3 regions of the Alteromonas sp. KC3 genome follow, and region 3 is predicted to be linked to each of the others. Evidence: predicted binding sites of a transcription regulator. Region 3 holds the regulator's gene; each other region holds the start of a gene.
The links. Region 3 encodes FNR, which switches genes on or off when oxygen is low (the NO sensors DNR and NnrR bind a similar motif). Its sites were predicted from a motif close to TTGATCTAGATCAA; they were not measured.
Positions count from the first base shown of each region.

Region 1 (4,898 bases), 890 kb from region 3:
GTTTTGATGCATCCGGGCAGAAAAATGGGTTTGTATTTGTGACGTTATGGTCAACCGTTTCAACGGCGATTGGGCCAAGCTGAGATAAGTAACCCAGTACCTCAATACCATGCATTTCTTTAAGGTATTTCTTAGCAATACCACCAGCGGCAACCCGAATTGCCGTCTCACGTGCAGAGGAGCGACCGCCGCCGCGATAATCGCGACTTCCATACTTTTGGTCGTAAGTGTAGTCTGCATGACCTGGACGGAAGCGGTCTTTAATATTACCGTAGTCTTGGCTGCGCTGGTCTTTATTTTTAATTAAAAGGCCAATGCTGGTACCGGTGGTTTTACCTTCAAATACGCCAGATAAAATTTGTACTTCATCATCTTCACGTCGCGCTGTGGTGTAACGAGATGTGCCTGGTTTACGTCTATCAAGGTCAACCTGAAGGTCGTCTTCAGTAATACTTAAACCTGGGGGGCAACCATCTACCACGCCGCCAATTGCTATACCATGGCTTTCGCCAAATGTGGTTACAGTGAAGAGTTTTCCGAAGCTGTTACCTGACATAATTAACTATTAATCCTTACTACCAAAGTGTTCTACCAGTGTCTCTTTTCGCACAGCAAAAATGCCAGAGCCGCCGTTTTCAAATTCAAGCCAGATAACTTCTAGGCCAGGAAACCGCGTATTCATGTGCACTTCACTATTTCCCACTTCCACAAATAACCACCCACCATCATTGAGGTACGTGGGCGCTTGCTTCAACATTATATCAACCAGTTCAAGGCCATCTTCACCTGCCGCGAGCGCAAGCTCAGGCTCATGGTGATATTCCTCAGGTAAATCCGCCATATCTTCGGCGTCGACATAAGGTGGGTTAGACACAATAAGGTCGTATCGTTGACCTTCTAAACTTGAAAACAAGTCTGATTGAATGGGGTAAACACGGTGACTTAATCCGTGCTCCTGAATATTGATATCCGCCACTTCTAACGCGTCGGTACTGATGTCCACTGCATCAACTTGCGCTTCAGGATAGGCGTGCGCCAACGCAATGGCGATACAGCCCCCGCCCGTGCACATATCGAGAATACTCGAAGGTGCGATTTCCACAAACGGCGCAAATTCATTTTGAATCAGCTCAGCAAAAGGCGAACGCGGAATAAGTACACGTTCATCAACATAAAATGGCATGCCACAAAACCACGCCTCATTGGTGATATAAGGCAGCGGCATACGGGTTTGTACGCGCTTAAGTACAAGCTCTGCAATTTTCTCGCGTTCACTCTTGGTTAACCGAGATGTCAGTACACTTTCACCGACTTGCTCTAAAATAGGGTGTGGCAAATGCAACGCTTGCATAACCAAGCTTGTCGCTTCGTCCCATGCATTGTCGGTACCATGACCAAAATACAACGCCGCATCATTAAATCGACTGGTTGCCCATCGTGTCATATCTAACAATGTATGCAGATCTTCAATGGCTTCTTCTAGGTAAAACTTATCGGTCATGGTGTTTGAGTACATCAACAATTACAAAGCTGGTATCATACTAACATTTAGTGTGTTCGCCCATGTTAATTTGCATATTGATTCATAATGAAAGCGTTTAAAAAAGAACTAAAAGCCTTAAAGAAACAAACTTTAGCTTCTAAACTTAACAATGCGGGTAGTATCGACCGTGTTGAAGAAGAGACCTTTTCATTTGCCGATGCAATGCAAGGCGTAAAACCCCTTCAGCAGGACAAAATTGAACCTGATAAACAAGTCGCGCTATTTAACAAACGCCAACAGGCTTCAACAGCACACCTCACTCATAGCAAACAACTTGCTGCCTCATTTAGTTTTTCAGACATGTATCAGGCTGCTTTGCCGCAAGAAGGACCAATGCGTTATTGCAGAGACGGCGAGTCTTCCCACATTGTTAAGCAACTAAGACGCGGTGATTACTCACCTGAGATGATGCTAGATTTGCATGGTTTAACAAGAGAAATGGCAAAAGCGGAACTGGCAGCACTTATTCACTCTGCTAGAAAATCGTCAATTGACTGTGTAAGCATTATGCATGGTTTCGGGCAAGGCGTTCTTAAAGCCGCCCTGCCACATTACCTTGTACAGCACCCTCACGTAAGAGCATTTCACCAAGCACCACTGGAATACGGCGGACAAGCGGCACTGTTGGTATTAATTGATATCCCGTTGCATAATAATAAACGTTAGAAAATTCACTGTAGCAGGTAATAAACGTTTATTTTTCCTCGTCAGCACTATTGTGCATAAACAGGTATGTGTAATACATCATCATGCCAACAATAATACCTATACCTAAAAGTGAGCCCCACACTACTGGGTCTTTAATCATTGTCCACAACATAATCGTTCTCCTCTTTAACTGCATTAATCATAGAGAAAGAACAGCAGCCTAAACCTGATCTAGATCAATGTGCCAAGCGCCAAGCACTTCACTGTTGGGCATTGTTGATCTACATCAAATGACAGGTGAAAGTTGTGTTTCCGTTCTGTTCCTAACAAAGTAACCGCAATGCTATTTTTGTATTGGTGTACTTATCCTCTTTTCACTTTTTAGCAATTACCTTCTGCTTAGCAAATTTCTGGTAAATACATTTGACAGATGAAACTTAAACGATTAAGTTTTGATAACAAAATGTTATCAAATAATTAATAACGAGTTTTCAATATGAAAGATTCACTCAAGCCAACAATGAGCTTCTGGCAAATATGGAACATGTGCTTCGGGTTCTTTGGCATCCAATACGGATTTGGTCTGCAACAGGCCAACTTAAGTCCGATCTTTCGTTATCACGGTGCGGCAGAACATGAGCTTCCCATTTTGTGGCTAGCAGGACCAGTTACTGGATTACTGATACAGCCTCTTATTGGCGTGATCAGCGATGGTACCTGGACTCGCTTTGGCCGTCGTAAGCCATTTTTCATGATGGGCGCATTGGTAGGTTCTATTGCTGTTATGTTCATGCCCTACGTACCTGAACTGTGGATGGTTGTTGGGCTATTTTGGATGCTTGATGCTGCCATGAATACCGCGATGGAACCTTACCGCGCCCTTGTTGGTGATAAAGTAAATCACCAGCAAAGACCATTAGCCTACGCGTTACAGACTTTCATGGTGGCAGCAGGGCAAATGCTTGCGGGACTTATGCCGCTGATCATGATTGCATTTGGTGTTTCAATTGAAACTGACGGCAAAGAAATTCCCGAAGTTGTTAAATACTCTTTTATCGCCGGTGTAGTGGTCATACTGATTTCTTCGACATGGTCTTTTTTTACTACCAAGGAGATACCACCAGAAGATATAGCCGCCTTTCGCAAAAACCAGCAGCATAAATCGGTCGGTCACGTTTTCTCAGAGCTATTAAATGCAATGCTAGAAATGCCCAAATCATTAAAAGCAATTTGGTGGGTAAAACTCGCCACATGGTTTGCACTGCCATTAATGTGGCAATACCTCTCATTGTCAATTGCTCGCCACGTTTATAACGCTCCCACACCAGATAGCCCCGGTTTTGTAGAGGGAACGGCACAGGTAGGCATGGCATTTACTATCATGAATATCGCTACTATTGTGATGGCCTTTGTAATTGTTCGCTGCGTGAAACTTATTGGTGATGCCAACACCTACGCGCTTTTTCTTCTAATTGGCGGCGCTGGCTTTTTGTCGATGCAGTTAACTACCGACCTCAATATGACTTTCGTTTGTATGGCGTTGATAGGCGTTGGCTGGTCGGCTGTAATGACGGTGCCCTTTATTATTACTGCTGATGTTACCCCAGCAGCAAGAGTGGGTGTGTACATGGGTTTACTGAACGCCATGATCTGCCTTCCTCAAATTCTTGAAATGGTCACTATCGGCTATGTGTACGATTCTCTTCTAGCCAGTGACCCTCGAAATGCACTAGCGTTATCAGGCGTACTATTCATCATAGGTGCTGGCTTAGCACTTCGCATTAATTCCAAGCCAGACCATATAGCCAATCAGGAGAAAGTAGGATGAAACTTAGCACTATCAACCGTCAATGGTGGAAAGAAGGTGTGGTGTATCAGATATATCCTCGCAGCTTTCAAGACTCAAACGGCGATGGAATTGGTGATCTTAGAGGCATCATTCAGCGACTCGACTATATCGCATCCTTAGGCATAGACATTGTCTGGCTCAACCCTATTTATCAGTCACCTAATTACGATAATGGCTACGACATATCAGATTATCGCAACATAATGGATGACTTTGGCACCATGCGCGACTTCGAAGAAATGCTGGAAGGATTCCATCAACGAGGTATCAAGGTGGTTATGGATCTTGTGGTAAATCACTCAAGCAGCGAGCACGAATGGTTTAAAGCCTCACGGGCTTCACGAGACAATCCTTACCGCGATTATTATCACTGGTGGCCAGCTGAAAAAGGAACTCCACCGGAGCGTTGGTCGTATTTTGATGAAGAAGGCAGCGCGTGGGCGTTCGACGAGCAAACTAATGCGTACTATTTGCACTACTTTGATAAAACGCAGCCGGACTTGAACTGGGAAAACCCAACTGTACGCAGAGAAATTTTCGACATGATGCACTTTTGGTTTAAAAAAGGCATTGATGGGTTCAGGATGGATGTTATTACGTTTATCTCTAAGCACGACGGTTACCCGATATTTGAAGGTGTGCATGGAGATAAAATGATTGACGTATATGCCAGTGGTCCTCGTCTTCATGAATTTTTGCACGAAATGAACCGGGAAGTACTGCAACACTACGACATAATGACGGTCGCAGAAGGACCGGGCACTAATTTGTCGAATATTCACGATCTTGTTGATGAGGACCGACAAGAACTCAATATGAATTACCATTTTGAGCATGTTGAACTCGGTCTAGACGCCC
Region 1 covers NZ_AP024235.1:1,296,192-1,301,089, reverse strand. Annotated here, with positions in the region: gene aroC (chorismate synthase) at 1-556, opposite strand, end outside; gene prmB (50S ribosomal protein L3 N(5)-glutamine methyltransferase) at 566-1,501, opposite strand; gene smrB (endonuclease SmrB) at 1,706-2,209, shown strand; gene JN178_RS05775 (DUF3149 domain-containing protein) at 2,238-2,363, opposite strand; gene JN178_RS05770 (MFS transporter) at 2,688-4,019, shown strand; gene JN178_RS05765 (glycoside hydrolase family 13 protein) at 4,016-4,898, shown strand, end outside.
Region 1: JN178_RS05775 (DUF3149 domain-containing protein) is a predicted target of FNR. The motif match lies at 2,468-2,481, and genes of this name have one in related genera.

Region 2 (4,898 bases), 2.2 Mb from region 3:
ACCAAAGGCAAGCCCCGGGTCTAACATGACGTTTACCGCAGTAGGGTCTGGTACATCGCGCCAGCTCGGACAAATCCAAAGACGCTCGCCAAACTGCATGGGATGAAAGTTGTCCATCCATTCACGTTCCCAGTCTTTATCTTCCAGTGGCTCTAATTTGTACTTAAAATCTTTACCTAGTACCTTGGCCTTACCCAAGCGTGCCAAAATGCTTTTCATGTCAGCGTCAGCTTCAAATAGGCCAACTACTTGCGTGTCTGGCCATAACATGACTTCACCAGGCTTTGGCTCATACATTGGAGTATCTTTTGCGTCAACGTAGGTCACCGCCTGCGATCCGTTAGCCGTTAACATATCGCCAATTGCTTCTGCAGTCTCAGACGTAGTATTAATTCGTAATTGTAGCCAAGCCATAGTGTTTATTTGCTAAAGTGTTTGACGCATATTGTACATCCCACGGCGAACAAACAAAATGACAGCGAAGGTATTTACTGTTTTTAATGATAGGTTCTTAATGACAAAACATACAGTGCATGAAAAATGTATTCTTTTGTCGACTAGTAAAATGTTGAAGTAAACTTATACAATTAGCCGTTGATGTTACTTCTGAGTATCTACCTTTTTTATGCGCCTATTTTCTCTTTTTGCCAGCCTTCTTATTTGCATTCATACAAGCTGTGCCAAAGAACTCGATGTCGTGGTTGGATGGGACAAGCCACCATACGTGGTGTCCGCCGATCATTCCGGTTTCGAAATTGACTTGGTACGGGCCATTTTTGCTGAAATGGGTCATGATATTTCGCCAATTTATGTTCCTTTTGGCAGAACTGCGCGCTTGTTAAAAGACGATGCGGTAGATGTGGCGCTTACCATCAATGATTCACACAAGGTCGACCCTACGCTACTAACCGACTTTTATATCGTTTATCAAAATGTTGCAGTGACACGCGCTGACCGCAATTTAGTTATCACCTCAATTCAAGATCTTACTGATAAAAGTGTTATTGCCTTTCAAACGGCAAGTGCGGTGTTAGGCGAGGAGTTTGGTGGTGCGTTATCTTCTTTACCAACCTATATAGAGATGGCACGACAAGATAGGCAAGTGAACATGTTGATGCTTGGAAGCGTTGATGCCATTGTGTTGGACCGTAATATCTTCAATTTTTTAAAAGCGCGTAACGACATGTATGCCAACGATGAAACTGTCTTTCACGAGCTATTCCCAATTACGCCATACCGCGCAGCTATTCCAGACCCAACGTTGCGTGAAGCATTTAATACTACCTTACGCCTATTCATCGAAGACGGACGATATCAAGCCTTACTCGACAAGTACGGCCTTGAAAACCTATTCAACAAGCTATCTCTCCCTGACGTTCACCCATAAGCTAAACAACTGTATTTGTGGATTGACATCGGCGTTCAAAAAATAGTCTTATTTCTGTAGACAGTGAACTATTTCTGCGACAGCGTATAAAAAGTACGACTGGCTCAACTCTGGGCATGTTTGCTGAAACAAGGAAATAACGATGATCAAAAAAGGGTATGTACTACTAACTGCAGTACTTCTGCTGTGCAGTGCTTGTGCAACAAAAGCCAATACTAAAAAACAGATAGACACATGGTTAGACAAACCAGCTCATGTCCAGGTACAAGCAATAAAAGCGGGAGACATAACCTCTGCCGATTTAGTTGCAGGTTATTTGGCTCGTATAGAAGCACGCGATACTAAAGTAAACAGCGTACTTTCCCTAAACCCAAATGCGCTTGCACAAGCAAAAGCGCTAGATAAGCGCATTGCAAATGGTGAGCAGGTGGGCGTATTAGCAGGCCTTCCGATATTGCTTAAAGACAATATTGAGTCGACTGAATTGCCGACTACCGCAGGTTCACTGGCGTTGTTGAATAATGACACCGGACGTGACGCGCCGATTGTATCGAAGCTAAAAGCCGCAGATGCCATTGTTTTAGGTAAAACCAATTTATCAGAGTGGGCGAATTTTCGTTCTGAATCATCAATCAGCGGATGGAGTGGCGTAGGCGGCCTTACCCGCAATCCACACATATTATCACGCAGCGCGTGTGGTTCTTCTTCTGGCTCGGGAGCGGCCATGGCACTGCGTTTAGCCTCTCTCGCAGTAGGCACTGAGACGAATGGCTCGGTAATCTGCCCATCTTCAATTAACGGAATTGTGGGCTTTAAACCAACGGTGGGCTTATTGTCACGTACCCACATTGTACCCATCTCATTTAGCCAAGATACCGCGGGCCCAATGACCGCTACGGTGCAAGATGCTTGGTTGATGACGTCAGTGATGGCAGGTAGCGATGCTCAAGATAAAGCAACTGCTGATGCAGATACGCATATTCCAGCATTACCTACGTCCTCTTTAATAGCAACAGACTTAAAAGGTATCTCTGTAGGCGTTGTGCGTTATCGTCAAGGTGATAACCCTCACGTACTTGCCATTTACGAGCAAGCACTTGAACAACTTAAAGCATCTGGCGCTACGCTAGTTGAAATTAGCGATTTCAATCAGCCAGACAGCTTCTGGCGAGACTCGTACAACGTATTGCTGAGTGAATTCCATGCTTCTATTAATGAATACCTGGCCTCTTCGCCGGCACAGTTACCCGCTCGAGACCTCGAAGGCCTGATAGCATTTAATAACCAAAGTGAGCGCGAACTAGCATTGTTCGATCAGAGTATTTTCGAGAAGTCGTTGGCATCTGATTCACTGGAAAGTGAAAACTATAAGAATGCCGTGTCGCTTATTCAAGATACAGCAGGTAAGAGTGGTATTGATGCGTTGATGGCAAAGCACAAGGTTGATGTGCTTGTAGCACCTTCAAATAGCCCCTCGTTTCTCATTGATGGCGTTTATGGCGATCACTCACCTGCAGGGTTTATCGGTATTGGCTACTTAGCCGCAGTTGCTGGGTATCCGCACCTAACAATTCCTGCAGGTGCAGTAAAAGATTTACCCGTGGGAATAAGCTTTATTGGGGCGAAGTGGCAAGATGAAAAAGTGCTAAGTATTGGCAGTGTATTTGAAGCAAAACACGGTTTTTACATCACGCCAAGCTTGCTGCCTACTCGATTTGATAACCCTGCACTTAAAGCAGTAACAAAGCCTTATCAGCCATAGCGTGAGGTTAACTGACACATAAAAAAGCCCCGATGTGTCGTCGGGGCTTTCAAATGTGAATAACAAAAAGCGGCAGTATAACTGGCTGTTAGCCTGGCTTTTTCACCCATGCACTACACCAACCGTCTGCATTTACCAGCTTGTTCGGGAAGATGTTACAAGGACGGTATTGCTCACCATCACTACCTTGTACATACATGCAGTTAGCACATTTAGCGCCATCAACGGTTGATGATGGGGTGTAGTTTAATGCTTTTGCAGTTGCATCATCTGCACTTAATTGCTCTTGTGCTTGCGCGCGAAGCGCAACGCCACCTAATGTAAGACCAATTACTGTAGAGCCTGACAGCTTAAGAAAGTCGCGGCGATTTACAGATTTCATAACACTCTCCTTAAGAGATAGAAACGATAATGATTCTTTTTTATTCAGCGCCTTAAACGCAAAAACCTGCCAAAGCGGCAGGTTTTTTTACATAACTAGATACTATCTCTTTTTCAAAAAAGATCGAATAAAAACGTACACTTTCTATTGATCTACATTAAATAAATGTCACACGCCTATTTGTTAGATACAGCGTAGAAGACAAAGTTCACTTCGTTTTTAGCGCTATACCGGGCTTGGCGTAGGCGAACTGAGCCAAACGGCTTGTTGAGTGATAACTATCTAGACCTGATATACAGGCGCTTTTCAGCCCTTCAATATCAACAAACCCATCACTTGCAATATAGTCTTTGCTGATATGTAGCTCTTGAATTTCGCCTATGATCATCTCTGTATCGTTGATGAGCGTGAAATGTTGTGCCACTTGAAGCCCGATTTTCACTTCACTTTCTTTTACAAAAGGTGCCGAAAAGGTCTCACTAAAAAAAGGTGTTAGGCCCACGGCGTCAAATTCACTTTCATCCGGTGCATAGCGTGCAGAGGTTTGGTGTGCTTTATCAATCCAGTCGGTACTGACGTGGTTTAGCGTATAAAAGCCACTTTTTTTAATATTACCCAATGAGTCTCGTTGTACCGTGTGCGGACGCATGATCATGCCAAGTAGCGGCGGGTTAGCACCGATGTGCACCACCGAACTGATAATTGCGACATTGTGCGTAGTACCATCGGAGGTGCCTAACAGCACCGCAGGCTTAAAGCCGGACAAGCTGTTTATAAGGTTAGCGCGATAGCGCTGTTCCATGCTGTCGATGTCGGTTTTAAACACGGGGCTAGTCATTTTCTCGCGTAGCCTCTAGTTGAAGTTCATCGCCATGCTGGTAAACGTTAAGTTCAATCGGCTGGCAACATACCTGACAGTCAAGTACTTGCACTTGTCCAACATCATTTATTTCATCAATTTCAACGTCGTTTGGGGCCATACAATAAGGGCAAGAAAAGCCCATCGCGCGGGTTAAGCTCATAAAATTTTTCACCGTTTTATTCTAGTAATATCTGGTACGTGGTGAAGGCGACGGGTGATCATCTTTCAAAAGGTTTTCGCTGTAGGCAATTGGCACACGTAAACGCAAGCTGAAGCGCACGAGAGTTGTTAATTTATCTGTATAAATATACACTATTTGCGTGTTCAGCATGACAGTAATTACTATGCGAAAAGACTTGCCTCCGCGTTATTATTTAACGCATTTTTATGAATTCTTGCACTTCTTTGAGGGGGCAAGCGCGACGCTGTTAACTGATGAAGCGGCGCGTTTTATTGCCAATTTCAAAGCCCTTGATGAAGATAAACAGTGCGTTGTGGTTCGCGC
Region 2 covers NZ_AP024235.1:4,362,703-4,367,600, reverse strand. Annotated here, with positions in the region: gene prmA (50S ribosomal protein L11 methyltransferase) at 1-414, opposite strand, end outside; gene JN178_RS19240 (substrate-binding periplasmic protein) at 626-1,387, shown strand; gene JN178_RS19235 (amidase) at 1,530-3,149, shown strand; gene JN178_RS19230 (high-potential iron-sulfur protein) at 3,238-3,531, opposite strand; gene JN178_RS19225 (flavin reductase family protein) at 3,740-4,369, opposite strand; gene JN178_RS19220 (CPXCG motif-containing cysteine-rich protein) at 4,362-4,553, opposite strand; gene JN178_RS19215 (exonuclease domain-containing protein) at 4,738-4,898, shown strand, end outside.
Region 2: JN178_RS19230 (high-potential iron-sulfur protein) is a predicted target of FNR. The motif match lies at 3,679-3,692, and genes of this name have one in related genera.

Region 3 (4,898 bases):
TAGGCGATGTTGTACTAGTAAAACCCGGTGAAACAGTGCCTATTGACGGTACCGTAGTCGACGGTATGGCATCGGTAGATGAATCTATGCTTACCGGCGAGTTTAATCCTGTCTCAAAAAGTGAAAAAAGCACCGTGTATGGAGGTACCGTTTGCCAAGATGGCACTCTCACGGTTACCGTTTCTCAAACACTCAAAAATGCATTGGTGAATCAAATTGTTCGCCTTCAAGCGAGTGCGATGGCAAGCAAACCCAAAGCTGCGCAATTAGCCGATAATTTCTCGCGCTATTTTGTTAGCGCTGTACTGGTTATTGCAGGTTTAACTTACGGCTACTGGAGTTTGCAAGGTAGCGAAGATGCATTTTGGATAACAATATCTGTACTAGTAGCAACCTGCCCTTGCGCATTAGGGCTTGCGACACCGTCAGCGCTTACCTGCGCAATGGCGAAACTAAACCGCCAAGGTATATTGTTAAAACGCGCCGATGCACTTGAGCAAATCACCACAATCGACACCATAGCCCTTGATAAAACAGGTACGCTTACAGAAGGTAAATTTACGCTCACCCAACGCTGGTTTGCTGATGGTGTTGATGAAAACAGCGTTATGAACATTGCAATGGCACTAGAAATGCGTTCGGAGCACCCGATAGCCAAAGCATTTATTACCACGAGCGAACCAGGTGGCCAACCGCCTCATCAAGTTGAACAATTTACTGTTACACCAGGGGGTGGTATCACCGGTGTGATAAATAACGCACAATTTATGATGGGAAGTGCATCATTTGTAGCAGTCGACACTGCGCTTGTTCCAATAAACGCAAACGTGTATCTCACTGTTAACGGGAAGCTTTTAGGGGCATTTGAGGTCAGTGATACGTTACGAAAAGACACCAAAACCACCCTTAATGCCCTTGGGAAGCATAACTCACTTATTGTGCTTAGCGGTGATACCCAACACAATGTAGATACCCTATCACAGCACCTCCCCATACAGCTTGCGAAAGGTGGTCTTACTCCTGAAGATAAGTTTCACGAAGTACAGGCAATGCAAGCCAGCGGAAAAAAAGTGATGATGATGGGGGATGGTATAAATGATGCACCAGTATTAGCTAGCGCCGATGTTGCTATAGCGGTGGGTAATGCAACGGATGTAGCAAAAACCGCCGCCGATGTTATCTTACTTGGCGATCAATTACTTTCTGTTCCAGAGTTAATTACCACCGCCAAGCAAGTAAAACAAAAAATTAGGCAAAATATTGGCTGGTCTGTAGGTTACAACATTCTGATTCTACCATTTGCTGTATCTGGTTTGCTTTCACCTTGGATGGCTGTGGTAGGCATGTCACTAAGTTCTATTATTGTGGTGACAAACTCAACCCGACTATTGAGTAAGTAGCATGAGCATTATTTACGTCCTTATACCCATCGCCATCATTATCGTGGCCGTCGCTATCGTTATTTTCTTTTGGGCTGTAAAGTCCAATCAGTTTGAAGACCTCGACCGTCAAGGCTACAGTATTTTGTTTGATGATGATCTGTCGCCAGAGGAAAAACAACTTGCAGAACAACGTAAGAAACTGCAAGAAAAAGAAGAAATAACTCACTTATCTAGACACACGAACACAGCGAAAACATCAGTCAATCAACCTGAAAACGAGACTCATGGAAGGCATTAATTACTTCTCTGCCTTTCTCATTGGGCTCGCAGGCGGCGTTCACTGTGTAGGAATGTGTGGGGGTATTGTCACCGCACTACGAATGGTTACCCCAAAAGGCGTTTCACCCTTCCCCTATACCCTGACTTATAATATTGGGCGCATTGTCAGTTATACCATCGCAGGCGGTATAACTGGTTTTTTTGGAAAAATTGCCGCAGATTATATTCCCCTCGCGAATTATGCACTTTCACTGATTAGCGGCATCATGCTGCTGCTGTTGGCATGCTATCTCGGGCAGTGGTATACAGGCTTAACCAAACTAGAACGGTTGGGCAACGGGATATTTAAAAAAATACAGCCTTACTCTAAACGTTTTTTACCATTTAGAACGCCGCTGAGCGCCTTTCCCTACGGCTTCATTTGGGGATGGTTACCGTGCGGGTTAGTCTATTCAACTTTAACATGGTCATTGGCTTCTGGCAGTGCCTTGCAAGGTAGCGCAATTATGTTCTTCTTTGGATTAGGCACCTTGCCCACGCTGATTGCGACAAGTTTGGGTAGCCAATGGTTGATCTCAGGATTTAAAAACACATTGGTTAGACAAGGGATCGCGAGCATAATGGCTATATATGCTGTTTATCTGATTTATCGCGCAATCGCCTAAATCTTGCGGTATCATAATAAAGTAAACCCTGTAATTTGTGAGTTAGCATTTATGAGCAAAGGAAGCCAATTCTCTATACATTGTCAAAACTGCAGTTTCAGTCATTTATGTCTACCAGTGGCATTGAATAAGACAGAAATTGAGTCTCTTGATGACATCATTGAGCGTAAAAAACCACTCCATAAGGGCGATACGCTTATCCAAACTGGCGATACCTTTCGTTCACTCTTTGCTGTTCGCACAGGCTCTTTCAAATCTTTTGTTACAAACAAAGAAGGTGAAGAGCAGATTACAGGTTTTCACTTTCCCGGCGATATCATAGGCTTTGATGCACTACGTGAAAATCAGCATCAAAGCTACACGCAGGCTCTTGAAACCGCAATGGTGTGCGAACTCCCCTACGAAACGTTAGATGAAATGTCAGTACAATTTCCAAAACTTCGTCACCAGATTATGAGCTTCATGAGTGCGGAAATTAAGCAAGATCACGATATGATTATGCTGTTAAATAAACGCACAGCCGAAGAGCGTCTCTTATATTTCATCTCGCATTTGTCTCAACGTTTTGAAGAACGTGGTTTTTCACACAGAGAGTTTCACTTAACAATGACACGTAATGAAATAGGTAACTATTTAGGTTTGACCATCGAAACGATAAGTCGACTGTTAAGTCGCTTCCAAAAAGACGGTATTATCAAGGTAGATGGCAAGCTTATTACTATTTTAGATTTTGATCGACTTAGTACAAAACTAGAAGCGCTTAACGGTCCCAGCGTTGTGTGTAACGGTTAGGAACCCTAATCAGCAACTGATAACAAGATTAAGATTGGCGCTTTGTAAGCGCCTTTTTTATTTATTGATCTAAAACAACTAACGTTTTTAGTATTGTCGTTTACACTTACCTTAAGCGTCCAACTTATTTATAAAACTAAATACTAAGCTTTTGTTTATAAGGGGTAGTTATGATTGAGTACAAACGCATCCTTGCTGTTGTTGATGCCGAGCGAGACACCCAACCTGCCTTAAGCAGGGCCTACGAATTAGCGTCAAAATTGGGCGCTTCAGTAACAGCCATGATGGTGGTATACGATCTCTCTTATGACATGACCACTATGCTTAGCCCTGATGAAAGAGAGTCAATGCGCGACGCGGTCACTAACGAACACGCCAAATGGCTATCAGGAGAGCTTCACAAGCAAGGCTATGGAGAAACTGATATTGTTGTTGAGTGGAATAATCGCGCCTATGAATCAATTATTCATTATGCCTTGGACAATCAAATCGATTTAGTGGTTAAAGCAACTAAGAAACATGATGACTTGGCATCCGTTATATTTACGCCCACAGACTGGCACCTGATGCGTAAATGCCCTCGTCCAGTATTATTGGTAAAAGAGCACGATTGGCCAGAAGGTGGCGAAATTATTGCTGCTGTAAACGTAGGTACTGAAGACGACGAACATGCCGCGCTCAATGATAAAATTACCGTTATTGCCAACGACTATGCGTCGCTTTTAAAAGGGAATGTCAATCTTGTTAACAGCTACCCTTCAACTCCGCTAAATATTGCTATTGAAGTCCCTGAGTTCGACCCTGACACTTATCATGATGCGGTTAAGCAGCACCATCAGAAAGAAATGCGCGCCCACGCGCTTAAATATGGTGTACCTGATAATAAATGCGTGGTTAAAGAAGGATTACCAGAAAAGGTTATTCCCATGGTTGCAAAAGACATTGATGCAGAACTCGTTATCATCGGCACAGTTGGCAGAGTTGGCATTTCAGCCGCTTTGATTGGTAATACTGCAGAACATGTTATCGATGAACTGAACTGCGATGTGTTGGCACTCAAGCCCGACGGTTTTATATCACCGTTGGCAAACTAACTGCTGTGCAAAGTAGGACGTCAATATGCTAACCGAACAAGAGCTCTGAACGAACAAGAGCTCTGAGTAAACAATAGCGAATAAATTACCGCACGCAGGCATGGTTTCGAAAAGGTGCTTTATTGTATAATGTGCCTTTTATTACAAACCAAGCTAGTTAATTATGAGTCTAGGCACAAATGGTGCTGATGCGGCGCCTTTAAATGCGACGCAAAGTAAGCAAAAGTACAACTTCAACAAACTTCAAAAACGCCTTCGCCGGAATGTGGGTAAAGCCATTGGCGATTTTGGAATGATTGAAAATAATGACAAGGTAATGGTGTGCTTATCAGGCGGTAAAGACAGTTACACCATGCTCGACATTCTTTTATTTTTAAAGAAGATTGCGCCTATTCACTTTGATATTGTTGCCGTAAACCTAGACCAGAAACAGCCCGGTTTCCCGGAGCATATTTTACCTGAGTATCTAGATAGCATTGGTGTCGATTACAAAATCGTCGAAGAGGACACCTATTCAATTGTTAAAGATAAAATTCCTGAAGGTAAAACAACCTGCTCTCTTTGCTCCCGTTTGCGTCGCGGTATTTTGTATCGCACTGCGAAAGAATTAGGAGCAACTAAAATTGCACTAGGCCATCACCGTGATGACATGCTAGAAACCTTCTTTTTAAATATGTTTCATGGCG
Region 3 covers NZ_AP024235.1:2,186,617-2,191,514, reverse strand. Annotated here, with positions in the region: gene JN178_RS09905 (heavy metal translocating P-type ATPase) at 1-1,400, shown strand, start outside; gene ccoS (cbb3-type cytochrome oxidase assembly protein CcoS) at 1,402-1,680, shown strand; gene JN178_RS09895 (sulfite exporter TauE/SafE family protein) at 1,667-2,326, shown strand; gene fnr (fumarate/nitrate reduction transcriptional regulator Fnr) at 2,378-3,118, shown strand; gene uspE (universal stress protein UspE) at 3,289-4,212, shown strand; gene ttcA (tRNA 2-thiocytidine(32) synthetase TtcA) at 4,376-4,898, shown strand, end outside.